One region of the Mesorhizobium sp. HAY1-8B genome, then DNA from elsewhere that is predicted to be linked to it. Evidence: riboswitches for the same ligand, from Rfam matches in the RefSeq annotation. Region 1 holds a riboswitch; the other holds the start of a gene.
The links. Region 1 has a riboswitch for cobalamin ahead of AC1VON_RS17350 (DUF1636 family protein). Riboswitches for the same ligand answer to the same signal wherever they lie in the genome.
Positions count from the first base shown of each region.

Region 1 (7,401 bases):
GCGACCGGCAAGGTCCAGATGCCAAAACTGTCGCCGAAGACGGTGATGACGGAAACAGCGCCGGCGGCGGCTCCCGACGACAGGCCGAACAGGAAAGGATCGGCGAGATCGTTGCGGGTCACCGTCTGCAGCAACGCGCCTGTGATGCCGAGGCCGGCACCGACACAGACCGCCAGGATCGTGCGCGGCAGCCTGAGATCGATGACGATCTTGCCGACCGGGCCCGACACCTGGTGCTCATTCAACCCGACGGCATGGCCAAGCGAGGCGATGACGTCGCTCAACGGGATCAGCGTCGAACCATAGGCGATCGACAGCAGCACGAGGGCGACGACCGCCACCGTGCCCGCCACCATGGCCAGCGCGAATGCCTTGTGCCCGGAAAGCGCGCCGGATTTATGCCCGGGGGCAAGAAGCATCAGAACGCTTCCGGATGCATCGCCTTGGCGATCTTGGCGATCGCCTCGATGTTTGCCGGTCCAGGCGTCAGTTCGGCATAGCGAAGGGCCACGAAACGCTCGTTCTTGACCGCGTCCGTCTCCTTCATCGCCGGATGCGCCTTCAAGAAATCGAGCAGCTTCCTGTAGCCGCCGCCATCCTGGTAATCGAGCAGGATGAGGAATTGCGGATTGCGCGACGCCACCGTTTCCCAGTCCGTGTTGCCCCAGCTGGTGTCCATGTCGGCCATGATGTTATCGCCGCCGGCCGCTGTGATCATGGCGCTCGGGATGGCGAATTTTCCGGCGGTGAACGGCTTGTCCTCGCCGGAATCATAGAGGAACACACGAGTTCCCTTGGCGTCGCCGACCTTCGCGGTGATGTCCGCGAGTTGCGCCTTCCAGCCGGCGACAAGCTTCTGCGCCTCGGTCTCCTTGCCAAAGATCTTGCCCAGCTTTTCAACATCGCCATAGAGCAGGTCCATGGAAGCCGCCGGGCGGTTCTTGTCGAGATGGACGCAGCTTTCGGTCAGCACCAGTGTCTTGATGCCATGCGGGGCGAGCGTGTCGGGCGTCACGTCGCCGCCCGGCTTCATGCCATAGTACCAGCCGGCGAAGAAGAAATCGGGCTCGACGGCGACCAGGTTCTCGAGCGTCGGGTATTTGGGCGCGAGTTCCGGGATTGAGCCCTGCTCGGCCTTGAATTCGGGGCCGACCTTGTACCATCCGGTGATGCCGGTCAGGCCGACGATCGACGGCTGCAGCTTCAGCGCGAAGGCCATCTCGGCCATGTTGAGGTCATGGATGACGGCGCGCTTGGGCGGCGCGTCGAAGGTCAGCGGCTTGCCGCAACTGTCGACGGTGACGGGGAAAGCGAAGGCGGTAGAGGCCAGCAAGGAAAAGACGAGCGACAAGGCGAGACGTTTCACGGATTTTGCTCCTTGGTTGAACAGCGTTGATGAGGGATGGTTCGATCAGGATGGTGGCGCGGCGCGGTTCGGAACATCGAACACCGTCAGTTCACGGTCCTCGGTAGGGTGGCGCAGGCGAAACACGTCGACGCCGAAAATCTCGCGGATCAGCTGTTGCGTCAGCGCTTCGCGCGGTGCGGCCAACGCGTGCAGCCGGGCTTCGTTCATCACCGCGACCCTGGTGGCGAAAGGCGCCACCAGGGCCAGGTCATGCAGCACCGCGATCACCGTCATGCCGAAGCCGGCGACGAGTTCGAGAAGCTCGCCGCGAGCACGCGGGTCAAGATGGTTGGTCGGCTCGTCGAGGAACAACACCTTTGGTTGCTGTGCGATGGCGCGCGCCAGCTGGGCGCGTTGGCGCTCCCCTCCAGACAGCGAGCCAATGGTGCGGCCGAGCAGCGGCAAAAGGCCGGTCCGGCGCAGGGCGTCGACGACAATGTCGCGCTCCTCGCTCCTGCGCCTCAGGCCGGCATGCGGAACGCGGCCAAGTTCGACATAGTCGATCACCGCCAGCCGCGGATCCGGCTGGTCGGTCTGGCCGACGACGGCCATGTGCAGGGCCCGCTCGGCCGTCGAGATCCTGTCCAGCCGTCGCCCGCCAAGCTTCACCTCGCCCGAACTTGGCCTGAGCATGCCCGACAGCATGCGCAGCAGCGTCGTCTTGCCGGCACCATTGGGGCCGATGATGGCGAGACGATCGCCGGTGGCGATAGAGAGGCTGACCGCATGGACCAGATTCCGGCCATTCGCCACAGCACCCAGGTCGCGCGCCTCGAGGAGTGGCATTGTCATCGGCTATCACCCGCCAGCTTGCCCCGCGCCGGGATGCGGGCCAGCGTCTTGCCGGCCAGTCGCGACGGACGTTCTCCGGAATTGCACCAGCCGTCGGCGAGCGAGGCGTAGAGCCTGGCAAATCGCACGAGATCACCGGCGTCGGCCTCGGCATCGACGGAGCCGAAGAGATAGGTAGCCTTGCCCGGCGCCTGGAAGGCTACCGTCAGCGGCCGTGCGCAGCCCGCCATGCATTCGACGCCTTCGACCGTGAAGCCATGCGACACGGCGGGTTCATCATGGGCCGAGAGCCGGGAGCGCAAATCGGCGCACAGGCTTTCGCCCGACCTGATGCCGGTCGGAACGTCACGGCAAAGCGTGCACACGATGATGTGGTGATCGATAGCGCCGTCCAACTTCCGTCACTTTCCAAAACTGGCGACGGAAGGATGTTGGCGAGCCGGCCGACAAGACCGACGTCCACGTTTCCTCCCGGCACACCCCGTCCGGTCAACTCAGTGATGGCAGGTCTCCTGGCTCGCGGGTCCTTGCTCAATCCTGCCTTCCCAGCCTTGCCGGCCAGTGGCATTTCGGATCTTGCTCACCGCTTACAGTTGCGGGGGCAGCCACGGCTTCGACCTTTTTAGGATCTCACCGTGTTCCCTTTTCACCCCTTGCCTTTCGACTCGGGGACCATCACCACTCGATCGTAGTTTTCCCCAATTTGCTTCGCAACGGATTTCTCGATGCATTGTCGATCCCGCGGCGGCGCTGAAATTGCGGACGTAATGTAATTACATTACGATTTAAATCGTGCCGCTCGGCGAAGTCAAGTGAGGCTTTCTGCCGAAAGAAGACATCGAGCCAGTCTCGCTCCTGGACGTCGCCTACGGCGTCTGCGTCAACGGCGACGACGCCGGCAATTTCGACTACGTCGCCGGTGTCGAGATCACCGATTTTTCCGACCTTCCAAGGGAACTCTGCCGGGTGCGGATACCAGCCCGGAAATATGCGGTGTTCGCGCATCGCGAGCACATCTCGACCATCCGCCGCACCGTCAATACAATCTGGAACAAATGGCTGCCGGCCTCCGGGCACGAGATAGCGGACGCGCCCGAATTCGAGCGCTACGGTCCGGAGTTCGATCCGAACAACGGCAATGGCGGGCTGGAGATCTGGATACCCGTCAAGGCTTGGCGGAGATCACAATTCCAAGTCCCAGGTCTGGCCAACCAGATCCTTGCCGAAGGAGTGGTGCGGTTCTTCCTCGGTCAGTTTGAAGCCGACCGCCTGGTAGATGTGCCGGGCGGCGATCAGGATATCGTTGGTCCACAAGGTCAGCGTCTTGTAGCCCTTCGCACGGGCAAAGCCGATGCATTCCTCGACCAGCCGCCTACCGATGCCGAGGCCACGCGCCGAAGGTTCGACATAAAGCAGGCGCAGCTTCGCCACCTGATCCGATTTGCGCACGACGAAGACCGAGCCGACGACCTCGCCATCGCGCTCGGCGATCCAGCTTCGTTCCCATTTCGGGTCGAAGGATTTGACGAATGCCGCGAGGATTTCGGCAACCAGCGCCTCATAGGTTTCGTCCCAGCCATAGTCCTGCGCGTAGAGCATCCCTTGCCGGCGGGTGATCCAGCCGATGTCGCCGACCTGCAGCGGTCGTAACAGATAAGGGATCCTTGGCTCATCGCTTTCACCCAGCAAAGCCTGGACCGTCCGCATGGATTTCACCAGCCGGTCCTGCTCCGACGCAGGTAGCCTATCGAGAAGGGTCGCGACCTGGTCGTGCGAATCCTTGTTCAGCGGCGCGAAGGCATTCCTTCCCGCCGTCGTCAGCGCAATCGACGATTGCCTGGCGTCCGAAACCAGCGTTGACCTGGAGATAAGGTGAAGGCGCTCGAACTTCTTCAGCAGACGGCTGACATAGCCGGCATCGAGACCGAGGTCGCGCCCGAGGTCGGTCGCGGTCAGACCGTCGCGGTGCGCCAGTTCGTAGAGCACACGCGCCTCGGTCAGGGAGAAGGCGCTTTTCAGCAGCCCTTCGTCGAGCAGCCCGATCTGGCGGGTGTAGAAGCGGTTGAAAGCCCGCACCGCATCGATCAGGTCCTTGTTGGGCGCTTCGTTGCTGGGCTGATGGTGAATCGTCATCGACATCTCCTGTCTTTTACAGGATCAATCATTTACTTGACGGAGTCAATCATCCGATACGATCACATCATCGGCAACACCGGCCAGCGATCAACGATCCTGCCGCTGGAAAGCACCGCGATCGGCCCGAATTGCTGCAGCACCGCCTCGCTTTGCGTCGGCCGCAGGAACGCATAATCGCCGGGCATCACAGCTGCGTCAGCCGGCAGGCCCATGAATTGCTGGTTGGAGGAAAGGCCGAGCAAACCGTTCGTCTTCATGCCTTCTGGAAATACAGGCTCGGCCATCCACTTACCGCCATAGAGATAGCAGCCCTTGCGCGGGAACCGGCCAAGCGCCCGCAAGAGGCGGGAGACGGCGGGGGGGCCTGGCAGCATCGGTTCGACCACTTTCAGGATCGGCGTCGCGATGAAAGCCGCCGGTTGGAAATTTTCGAGGCCGGGCGTATCGAAATCGCCGGGCAGCACGAAGGCCGAGCCCATCGACACTTCGTTGGCAATGCCGCGGTGATGAAGCAGCGCGGTCTTGCTGCCGCCAATGTTGAGGATGCTTCGCTGGTCAACACCCACGCGCGCCACGAAATCGGCGGCCTGTTCCGAGGCCCGCGTCAACGCCCTGGCCGGCCCGCCGAACAGGCCGGGAATGTGCGGTGCGTGCGCCTCATAGGCCATGACGCCTTCGCAGCGCAGCGCTTTGTGGGCCGGCAGCATCTTCAACGCCCGCGACAAGGCCTCCGGTTTGGCAAACCCGCCGCGATGCAGGCCGACATCGATCTCGAAGGCGATACGCAGTTCGATAGCGAGCTCGGCGGCCAGAGCGCCATATTCCGCCAGTCTTTCGTCGCTGTCGACCAGCCAGCAGACACGCGACCAGTCGGCGTCGCCCTTCACCAGCGCCGCTCTTGCCGAGCTAACCGGCATCGGTTTGCCGTACAGCAGATCCGCATGCGGGAACGCGTTCAGCACCGCCGCGCTGATCGGCGGATGGAAGGTCATGAAGCGATCGGTTCCGAGCGTCTTGCCGATATGCGAAAGCAGCGGCAGGCAAGCGAGCGACTTGTCGACCAGCCGCACGGCAAGGCCGGGATCAAGCCTGTCCTTCACCAGGGCGATGTTGCTGTCCAGGCGGTCGCGGTCCAGCACCAGACAGGGCTGGAAGATACCGGCCTGCTTCAGCGCCCGCGAAAGCGTGGCAAAATAGGCACTCATGATTCGACGCCGAATAAGCCGGCCATGTAGGGTGAGACGAAACGGTTTCGCGGATCGATGTCGCGACGCACCGCCATGGCATCGTCCCAGCGTGGATAGAGCTTCTTGAAGTCCGCCGCCTTCAGGCTGTGCATCTTGCCCCAATGCGGCCTGCCGCCATATCTGCGAAAGATCGGCTCGGCCGCCTGCATGAATGGCAACGGATCGTTCGCCGCGTCATGGTGGATGGCGATCGAACAGGTCGGCCTGTTGAAGAAGGGCGAGAGCCAGAACTGATCGGCCGCGACGCTGCGCACCTCCATGGGAAAATAGACTTCGGGAAAGCGCTTCTCGGTCAGCTCGATGATTTCGGCCAGCGCCTTCGGTCCTTCCTCGAACGGAAGATGATATTCCATCTCATTGAATTTGGTCTGCCTGTCGCTGGCATAGACATTGAGCCAGTCCTGCACATAGTCCTCGGCCGGCACCTTGGCGACGGCGCCCTGGATCAGCCGGCGGCGCAGTGACGGCAGCCAGGCGAGCCCTGTGCGCAGCCGGCGCAGTGTCCTCAGTCCGGCCTCGTCATTCTCGGTAGGACGCGCGGTGGTCGCCGCGTCGCTCAAGTCGCTGGCGATGAACTGCGCATGGCCGGAGAACGGGATGTAGTAGAATTCGGCCGACCGGTGCGCGGTCATCATCGTTTCGAAATCGCGCAGCATGTCGGCGACCGGCAGCACCCATTTGCGGCGGCGCAGCCGGTAGGTCGCAATGTTGTTCAGCGTCACTTCGCTCAAGACGCCGAAGGCACCGAGCGCGACGCCGATGGCGTGGATCGTGTCCTGATCCCCTGCCCGCTTGAAGTCGCGAACCTTGCCAAGCCCGTCGACGATCTGCACCGTCTCCAATTGCGTGTGATAGGCGCCGAGCGTCGGTCCCGAGCCATGGGTCGCGGTGCCCAATGCGCCGCCTATCGCCTGGCGGTCGATATCTCCCATATTGGGCAGGCCCTGGCCGATACCCTGCAGGATGTGCATGAGCGAACCAAGCCGCGTCCCCGCCCGCACGCGCGCCTGTTGCTTTTCAGGGTCATGCGAGACCAGCCCCTCCAGTTTCTCCAGGGACAGGATGGTGCCTTGCGATTTCACCAGCGGCGTGAAGGAGTGACCGGCACCGACGACGCGGATCGGGCCGGGTGCGGTGCGAATGAGATCACCAACTTCACCGGCATCGGCGGGGCTGGCGATCAGCCGCGGCTCGGCGGTGACATAGCCCGACCAGTTGCTCCAGTTGGACATATTACCCCCGATCAGGCAACGGCGCCGCGGTGCCGCGAGACGACGACGAACAGGCCGAGCAGCAGCACGCTGGCCAAGGCACTGCCGACAGCGAATTCCGGAACCGGGCGAAAATCCTTGCCGTCAATGAGCAGCGACGCCGCGACCGGCCCGATCGCCAGGCCAAGGAGCTGCGCGGCCGGCACCAAGAGCACGGCCGTGCGTGTCTCGTCCGCTGTGATCGTCAGCCGGATTTGATAGGGCACGATGAACAGGAGAATAAAACCCATGACCAGGGCGGCGACCCAGAAGATCGCGAGATCAGGCCCGCTGGCGAGGATGAGCGAGGCGACAAGTGCGACGGTGCCAATTGCCGCTATGGCGACGCGATAGTCGATGCGCGCCTCGAACACGGTCGCCGTCATCGCGCCCAGAACCTGCATCGCGAGGCTGGCTGACACGATCAGGCCAACGGTGCGGCCGTCGATGCCGAATTGTGCGCCAATCGGTTCCAGAAAGGCCCAGATCGAGCCAAAGAACATGAAGTAGCAGAAGACGCACAACAGCGCCGTGATCGAAGGAGCCGTCAGCACATTGGCCAGATTCT
Region 1 covers NZ_CP200321.1:3,681,840-3,689,240, reverse strand. The annotation lists gene AC1VON_RS17365 (FecCD family ABC transporter permease) at 1-419, opposite strand, end outside; gene AC1VON_RS17360 (ABC transporter substrate-binding protein) at 419-1,366, opposite strand; gene AC1VON_RS17355 (ABC transporter ATP-binding protein) at 1,412-2,200, opposite strand; gene AC1VON_RS17350 (DUF1636 family protein) at 2,197-2,595, opposite strand; cobalamin riboswitch at 2,686-2,892, opposite strand; partial or broken gene AC1VON_RS17345 (GyrI-like domain-containing protein) at 3,059-3,370, shown strand; gene AC1VON_RS17340 (bifunctional helix-turn-helix transcriptional regulator/GNAT family N-acetyltransferase) at 3,383-4,333, opposite strand; gene AC1VON_RS17335 (DSD1 family PLP-dependent enzyme) at 4,396-5,541, opposite strand; gene AC1VON_RS17330 (D-arabinono-1,4-lactone oxidase) at 5,538-6,815, opposite strand; gene AC1VON_RS17325 (MFS transporter) at 6,827-7,401, opposite strand, start outside.

Region 2 (7,401 bases), 2.3 Mb from region 1:
CGCCGCGACACCGGCACGATCGAACTCGCCTCGCCACCGCCGATATGTGGCACCACCAGCGCAACGATGTCTAGCGCCGGGGGTACCGGCCGCGGCGCTATGTCGACAATGTGAAAAGTGTGCTTGCCCTGCCAGTTCAAGGGGCTCTCGACCCCCAGCCGCTGCTTCAGGCCCAGCCGCGCGAAACCGCGCGCATCCTGCTTCAGCGTTGAAAACAGAGGCCGCGCGGTTACGCCACCGGCGAGATCGATCAGCACATAGTCATCGCCGACGCTGTCGAGCCCGTTGAGCAGACCGGCGGCGACGGTGCCGGATTTGCCGGCGCCACCCGCACCGGCAAGCAGCACGCCCTTGCCATTGGCACCGAGCGTGCCGGCATGGGTCAGCCGCATGCCGCGCGCCGCATATTCCCAATGCAGGAAGGCCCGCAGTGGCGCTGTTGGCTCCCAGGGCGGGAAGGCATCGGCCGACGCCATCAGCTGCACGCCAATGCGGCGTTGCGGATCGTAGACCTGCCAGAAATCCAGATCGTGAAAATAGTGGCCACGCAGCCCGTCCCTGGCGAGCCGTTCGGCAAAGCCGTATTCGGTGAAATGCGCGTCGCCCCACCTTGCCGGCTCAGGGATGCCGCCGATGCCAGGATGAGCGATGAAGATACGGCATGCCGCCGGTGCCGTCAGGCCATCATGGGCCTCTACAAAGGCGTGGCCCAGCGCATCCGCGAGCACACCGGGACGGACATGCGCGGTCAGCTCCAGTCGAGGCAGGCGGACCGTCAGCGGGGCCGGATAATGTGCAGCGGCTTCTTCCGCGGCGGTGATGAGATACCGTGCGTAATCCGGCAAGGTTTCGAGCGTGACGCGCGGCATCCAGCGCCCTCTATCTCGGACGCAGCCGGCTCGTCAGGATGCCTGCTTGACCGCCGGCCAGCCGAGGGGTTCCTCGACCTCGTGGATGGGATCCACGATGATCAGGTCGGCGAGGTCGTCGTGAATGCTCACATTGAGCGGTTCGTTCGTGGCGGCAAGCTCGGCGGATAGCTCGTCCGGCAGCGCTTGCGCAACCTGATCTGAACGCACCAGCAACCCCATTTCGAGCAGTTGCGAGATGAAGTGTTCGAGTTCCGCCGCGCCCAGTGTCGAGCCACCGGCGGTCAGCCCGATCAGGGCTTGGGTGTTGACCCCGGACGAGAGCGCCTGCCAAACCCTGCTGCCGGAATCGGAGAAGCCGAAATACTTGCCATTCGCAAGGTTGAGCACGACGGCCTCGCCATCGAAGGATTCGAAGACGATGTCCCTGCTCGCAACCGCATAGGTGTCGCAATCATGCGTCATTGTTGCCCCCGCTTCACAATTCCCGCCCGCCAGCGGGATCGCTTCCACTGACAACGCCTGTAAACGCTCGGTTCTTTCTTGGCAAGGCAACCGGCGCCGGCAGGGTGCCGGCACTTTTGGCGATCAGTTGGAGCGCAAGCCGATCACGCCTCGATTTCGAGAGCCGATAGCGGCTTCGAGCAGCAGGCGAGGATGAAGCCGTCGTCGATCTCGTGATCTAGGATGCCGCCATTGTGGCTCATCTCGACGGCACCGGAGACTTTCTTCACCTTGCAGGTTCCGCACAGGCCGAATTCGCAGGCCGCGGGTATCCGCACGCCAGAGGCACGCGCCGTCTGCAGCACGGTCTGGCCGGCGACGCATTCGGCGTCGACGTCCGAAAGCGCGAAGCGGATCTGCGTTGCGGCCTCGACGGGAACGGCCACGCCATCCTGCGCCGGCGTTGCGAACGGCGCCGGGATCTCCTCCACCGCGGGTGCGGCAAAGCTCTCCTGGTGGTATTTCGTCATGTCGAAGCCGGCGGCTTCCAGCATGCCGCGCACGGCGCGCATGAAAGGGTCCGGACCACAGCAGAAGATTTCGCGTTCACGGAAATCGGGCGCCAGCAATGGCAGCCGGATGGCGTCGATACGGCCCATATGGCCATACCAGCCCTCGCGGCTTGACCGCTCCTCGATCATGAAGCCCAGCGACAGGCCTGGCATATGACCGCCGAGCAGCTCAAGCTCCTTGCGGAAAATGATCTCTTCGGCGCGACGCGCGCAATTGACGAAGCCGACATCGGTCCATGGCGCGCAGTCGTTCAGCCAGCGCAGCATCGACATCATCGGCGTCACGCCGGACCCGGCCGAGATGAACAGGTATTTGGCCGCCGGATGGCTGTGCAGCGAAAAGTCGCCGCTCGGCCCATAGGCCTTGACGTGCGAACCGGGTGTCAGGTGATCGAACATCCATCGCGTGCCGATGCTGCCGGCCTGCGCCTTCACCGTGACCGCGATAGAGAAGGGCCGCGACGGAGAGGAGGACAGCGTATAGGTGCGCATCAGCGGCCCGTCCGGTACAGGTAGCTCCAGCGTCACGAACTGGCCCGGCTTGTAGCGGAACCAGGTCTGGTTGTCGGATCGGAACGTGAAGGTCTTGACGTCAGGCGCCTCGTCGCTGACGCCGATCACTTCCAGCACCTGCAGCCTGTCGTTCCAGGGCGCCATCTGATCGAGATGGCGATAGAGGCCAAGGTCGGTCATCGCATTCATCCCTCAACCTCTCAGGCGACGCTGCGCAGCGCCGGCCGGCCGCCTTCGGCGAGGCGCGGGCCGATGAAGCGGGCGTACCAGTCGACGAACTGGATCACGCCGCCCTCATGCAGCTCCGAATAGGGGCCGGGCTCATAGGCCGGCGACAGGATGCCGAGGGCGTTTTCCTCGACGATGCGGCGGTCCTGATCGTTGGTCTCGGTCCACACATGGGTGAGCTCGGCAAGATCGTAGTCGACGCCCTCGACCGCATCCTTGTGCACCAGCCACTTGGTCGTCACGGCGGTTTCGGTGGCGCTGATCGGCAGCACGCGAAAGGTGACGGCATGGTCGATGAGGATATGGTTCCAGGTCGTCGGGTAGTGATAGTGCATCAATGTGCCGATACGGTCGGCCGAGACGCTGTCGGAGAGGTTCTTCTTCACCGCCCGCTTGCCGTTCATCGTGTAGCTGACCGCATCGCGCAGCAGCGGCGCCCGCGTGGCTCGGTATTGCCCCGCCGGGTCGATACGGAACTTGCTCGGCAGGCCGGCCGCTTCGCATTTGGCCCAGTGCGCCAGCATCTCCGGATCGCTGTCGGCGCCTTGCACGCCGGTCACGGTCGGTGCTTCCGGGAAGGTTTTGCACAGCTCCGGATGATTGCCCGCGCAGTGATAGCACTCTCGGTTGTTTTCCCAGACGAGCTTCCAATTGCCCTTTTCGACGATGGTGCTCTCGAAGGCGATCTTTGCCTCGCTGAGCCGATGCGGCTTGAGATAGGGTTCGATCATCGCCCGCATCGGCGCGAAGTCGGCTGGCTCCTTCGCCAGGCAGATGAAGATGTAGCCGGCAACGCTTTCGCAGGCGACCGGCTTCAGCCCGAACTGGCTCTTGTCGAAACCGTCGGCCATCTGGCGGGCAAACAGCAGGCGACCGTCGAGCTCATAGGTCCACTGGTGATAGGGACAGACAAGTTTGGCGGCCGTGCCCTTGTCCGTGTTGCAGACCCGGCTTCCGCGATGGCGGCAGGAATTGTGGAAGGCGTTGATCTTGCCCTGCTGATCGCGCACCAGCACGACCGGGTAGTCGCCGACCTGTACGGTGATGAAGCTGCCGGGCTTGGGCAATTCGCAATCATGGCCGATGAAAAGCCAGTCGCGGTACCAGATCAGCTCCATGTCGAGCTTGAAATAGTCCGGGTCGGTGTAGAAGGGCTGTTCGAGCGAGAAACCCTCTCTGCGGCTGTCCAGGAGCCTCAGCATATCGTTGCGCACATCCATGTCCTGTCCTCGTGTTTAAGGACTGACTATGGTGGTGATGGAGGAAGGATCGGATGCAGTCCCGGCGAAGCGCCGGTCATGCACTATCCACCTCTTGACCGCCCACCGCGATCAGTCGAGTTCAAAAATCTCGGGCTGGTTTCCGGGCTCTGGAGTGTCCTTTCGGACGGTCGCTACACCTTCCCAGGCTTTCGCCCAGTGGTCTCCCGTTGCGACTTGAACTCCACCACCGTTGCGGGGGCAGCGCCGGACTTTGACCGGCTTCCCAATTCTCCGCCCCGTCGTCACGAAGCGGCACCTGAGATGGTCATGATCTAATCACGACAGCGCATGCCACATCGGCATGAAAGCGACATCGCATCCATGTGGCGCGACACGCTTGCGCAGCGGGCGGGCCGGGAACAACGGCCACGAAACGTGTCTCGGTGGAGACGGTGCCGGCTATCGAAATCGCCCCGGAATCGAAGCAAGAAAGGTTAACGGTTTCGAAAAGTGACTATTAGCAGATTCTAAAATCGAACCGAACGGTTCGTTTCTGTTGACGGTGCGTACAGCATGGTGTGAACGCTGGGCCTGCGATACATCAGGTGATCGCGTTGCTGATTTTATCTAATCGATTGATATCAAAAAGAAAAATGTTTGATCCGGAAGGCTTTGGTACAATTTCAAGTGGTGGACTCTTGGTCCACACGGAACAACTTCGTGATTGGAAACGGCCACCTGGCTTTCCCACATCGGGGCTGTCCGAACGACGCGATTTTAATCCCAAGACACGCCGCTAGACGGACGGAAAAATACTGGAGTACCAAAAATGAAAAAGATTGTTCTCACTGCCGCCGCCCTTCTGGCCATTTCCGGCAGCGCCTTCGCTGGTAGCGATCATTATGGTTCGAATGCACCTGCAGCCACTGCTGCCGTCGACGGTTCGTATACCGCTTCGACCAAGAAGTCGGAGCCGGCTGCTCAGGCGCCTGTCACGGGTGCCGATCGCAACCTCTTCGGCAACAACTAACAGTCGATTTCCAGCAGGCGGTGGGCTCGGCTCGCCGCCTTGGCGGAACTCGAAGAATTCAGGAGACTTGAAATGAAGAAGATCATCCTTGCTGCCGCCGCCGTTCTGGCTATCTCCGGCAGCGCCTTCGCCGGCAGCGACAACTATGGCTCCAATGGCGCCAACCAGCCCGCTGTTACTTCGACCGACAGCTCTTACACCGCTTCGATCAAGAAGTCGGAACCGGCTGCCCAGACACCTGTTCAGGGTGCCGACCGCAATCTCTTCGGCCACTAACAGCCGATTCTCCGGGGTGGCGGGCCCGCCTGCCGCCCCGTTGAAACTTGAAATTCAGGAGACTTGAAATGAACAAGATCATCATTGCTGCCGCCGCCGTTCTGGCTCTCTCCGGCAGCGCTTTCGCCGGCAGCGACAACTACGGCTCCAATGGCGCCAACCAGCCTGCCGCGACTTCGGTCGACAACTCACGTACGGCTTCGATCCGCAACGGCGATTCGCCCGTCTATAAGCTGCTCAATTCGTCGGGCGACGCGCAGAAGTCGGCACCCCAGGGCGCTGACCGGAATCTCTTCGGCCACTAACAGCCAAAGTCGATCCTAAAAAAGAGTGGCGGGCCTTGCCCGCCGCTCTTTTTTTGCCGTCCAGACAGGCATCTTAAGCCGCCTTTGCTTCCGCTTCATGCAGCGCGAAGGACCGCCCGTCCGTGTCGAAGATATGCAAGTCCTCGGCATTGGCTGTCAGCCGCAGCGTCGAGCCGCGCTTGACCTCGACATTGCCCGGCAGCTTGGTCACCAGAGGCAGGTCGGCGCGGCCGATGTCGACATAGACCAGTTGAACCTCGCCGAGCTGCTCGACGTAATCGACCGTTCCCTCGAACAGATAATCCGCGCCGGTGGCGATGATCAGGTCCTCCGGCCGCACGCCGAAGCTTACAGCCGTACCCTTCGCCGAGGCCGGCGTCGTGATCGGCACCGTAGCCTTGCGCCCGCCGACATGGCTGACGACGGTCGGGCTGCCTGATTTGTCGATCGTCGCCGGCAGGATGTTCATGGCCGGCGAGCCGATGAACTGGGCGACGAACAGATTGCCGGGCTTCTTGTAGAGATCCATCGGCGTGCCGACCTGTTCGATGTGCCCGTCCTTGAGCACGACGATGCGATCGGCCAGTGTCATCGCCTCGACCTGGTCGTGAGTGACGTAGATCATGGTCGTTTTGGGCATCGATTCCTTGAGCTTGGCGATCTCGATGCGCGTGGCGACGCGCAGTGCGGCGTCAAGGTTGGAGAGCGGCTCGTCGAACAGGAACACTTTCGGATTGCGCACAATGGCGCGGCCGATGGCGACGCGCTGGCGCTGGCCACCCGACATCGCCTTGGGCAGCCGGTCGAGATACTTGGTCAGCTGCAGGATTTCCGCCGCCTGACGCACGCGGCGGTCGATCTCGGCCTTGTTCTCCTTGCCGATCTTCATCGAGAACGCCATGTTGTCGTAGACGGTCATGTGCGGATAGAGCGCATAGGACTGGAACACCATGGCGATGCCGCGCTTCGACGGCGGCACGTCGTTGACCACCTCGCCGTCGATCTTGAGCTCACCCGAAGTGATTTCCTCGAGCCCGGCGATCGAACGCAGCAAGGTCGACTTGCCGCAGCCCGATGGACCGACGAAGACGATGAACTCGCCCGATTTGATATCGAGGTCGATGCCGTGGAGAATGTTGAGATTGCCGTAGGACTTCTTCACTTGTCTCAAATTGACATCGGCCATTGGTTTCCTCCCAGTGATCGCTCAAAAAAGATTCAGTCGATGCGCCCGAACCAGGCGCCGTAACCGCCCAGTTCGATCGAACCGGTGCTCGCCTGTCCGGAAAACCCGTGTCCCGGCAAAGGTTGCAGTGATGGGCCGCCAAGGTCAACCTTGGCCGGTTTGGCGCCGAGGTTGAAGACGCAGACGACTTGCTCATTGCCCGCCCGACGCGTGAACGCGACGGTTTCGCCCTCGCTTTCGATGAAGGTGATATCGCCCTTGGCCAGCGCCGGATGGGCACGGCGGAAGGTGAGGAAGCGCCGGTAGTGTTCGAGCAGCGAAGCCTGGTCGCCCTGCTGCACATTGACCGCCTGCGCCAGATGTTTTGCCGGCACCGGCAGCCACGGCTTTGCCTGGGAAAAACCGCCATTCTTGGCGCTGCCATCCCACACCATGGGCGTGCGGCAGCCGTCGCGGCCCTTGAATTCCGGCCAGAAGCGGATGCCATAGGGATCTTGCAAATCCTCGAAGCGCAATTCGGCCTCGCCGAGCCCGAGCTCCTCACCCTGATAGATGCAGACCGAGCCGCGCAGCGACATCAGCAATGCCGAGATGACCTTGAGATAGGCGGTCGGGTCGGCCTCATCGGCAGCCCAGCGCGAGGCCGGGCGCATCACGTCATGGTTGGAAAACGCCCAGCACGACCAGCCGTCGCTGGCGACCTTGCCGAAGGCTTCCAGCACCGAGCGGACCTTGGCCGCGCTGATCTTTTCCGGCGCCAGGAAGTCGAAGGAATA
Region 2 covers NZ_CP200321.1:1,349,411-1,356,811, forward strand. The annotation lists gene AC1VON_RS06735 (serine kinase) at 1-869, opposite strand, end outside; gene AC1VON_RS06740 (PqqD family peptide modification chaperone) at 903-1,334, opposite strand; gene AC1VON_RS06745 (FAD-binding oxidoreductase) at 1,478-2,578, opposite strand; gene AC1VON_RS06750 (aromatic ring-hydroxylating oxygenase subunit alpha) at 2,599-3,846, opposite strand; cobalamin riboswitch at 3,963-4,163, opposite strand; gene AC1VON_RS06755 (DUF680 domain-containing protein) at 4,658-4,858, shown strand; gene AC1VON_RS06760 (DUF680 domain-containing protein) at 4,931-5,134, shown strand; gene AC1VON_RS06765 (DUF680 domain-containing protein) at 5,203-5,439, shown strand; gene AC1VON_RS06770 (ABC transporter ATP-binding protein) at 5,513-6,625, opposite strand; gene bglA (beta-galactosidase BglA) at 6,658-7,401, opposite strand, start outside.
Region 2: it holds a riboswitch for cobalamin, as region 1 does, so the genes downstream of both, AC1VON_RS06750 (aromatic ring-hydroxylating oxygenase subunit alpha) here and AC1VON_RS17350 (DUF1636 family protein) in region 1, are expected to answer to the same signal.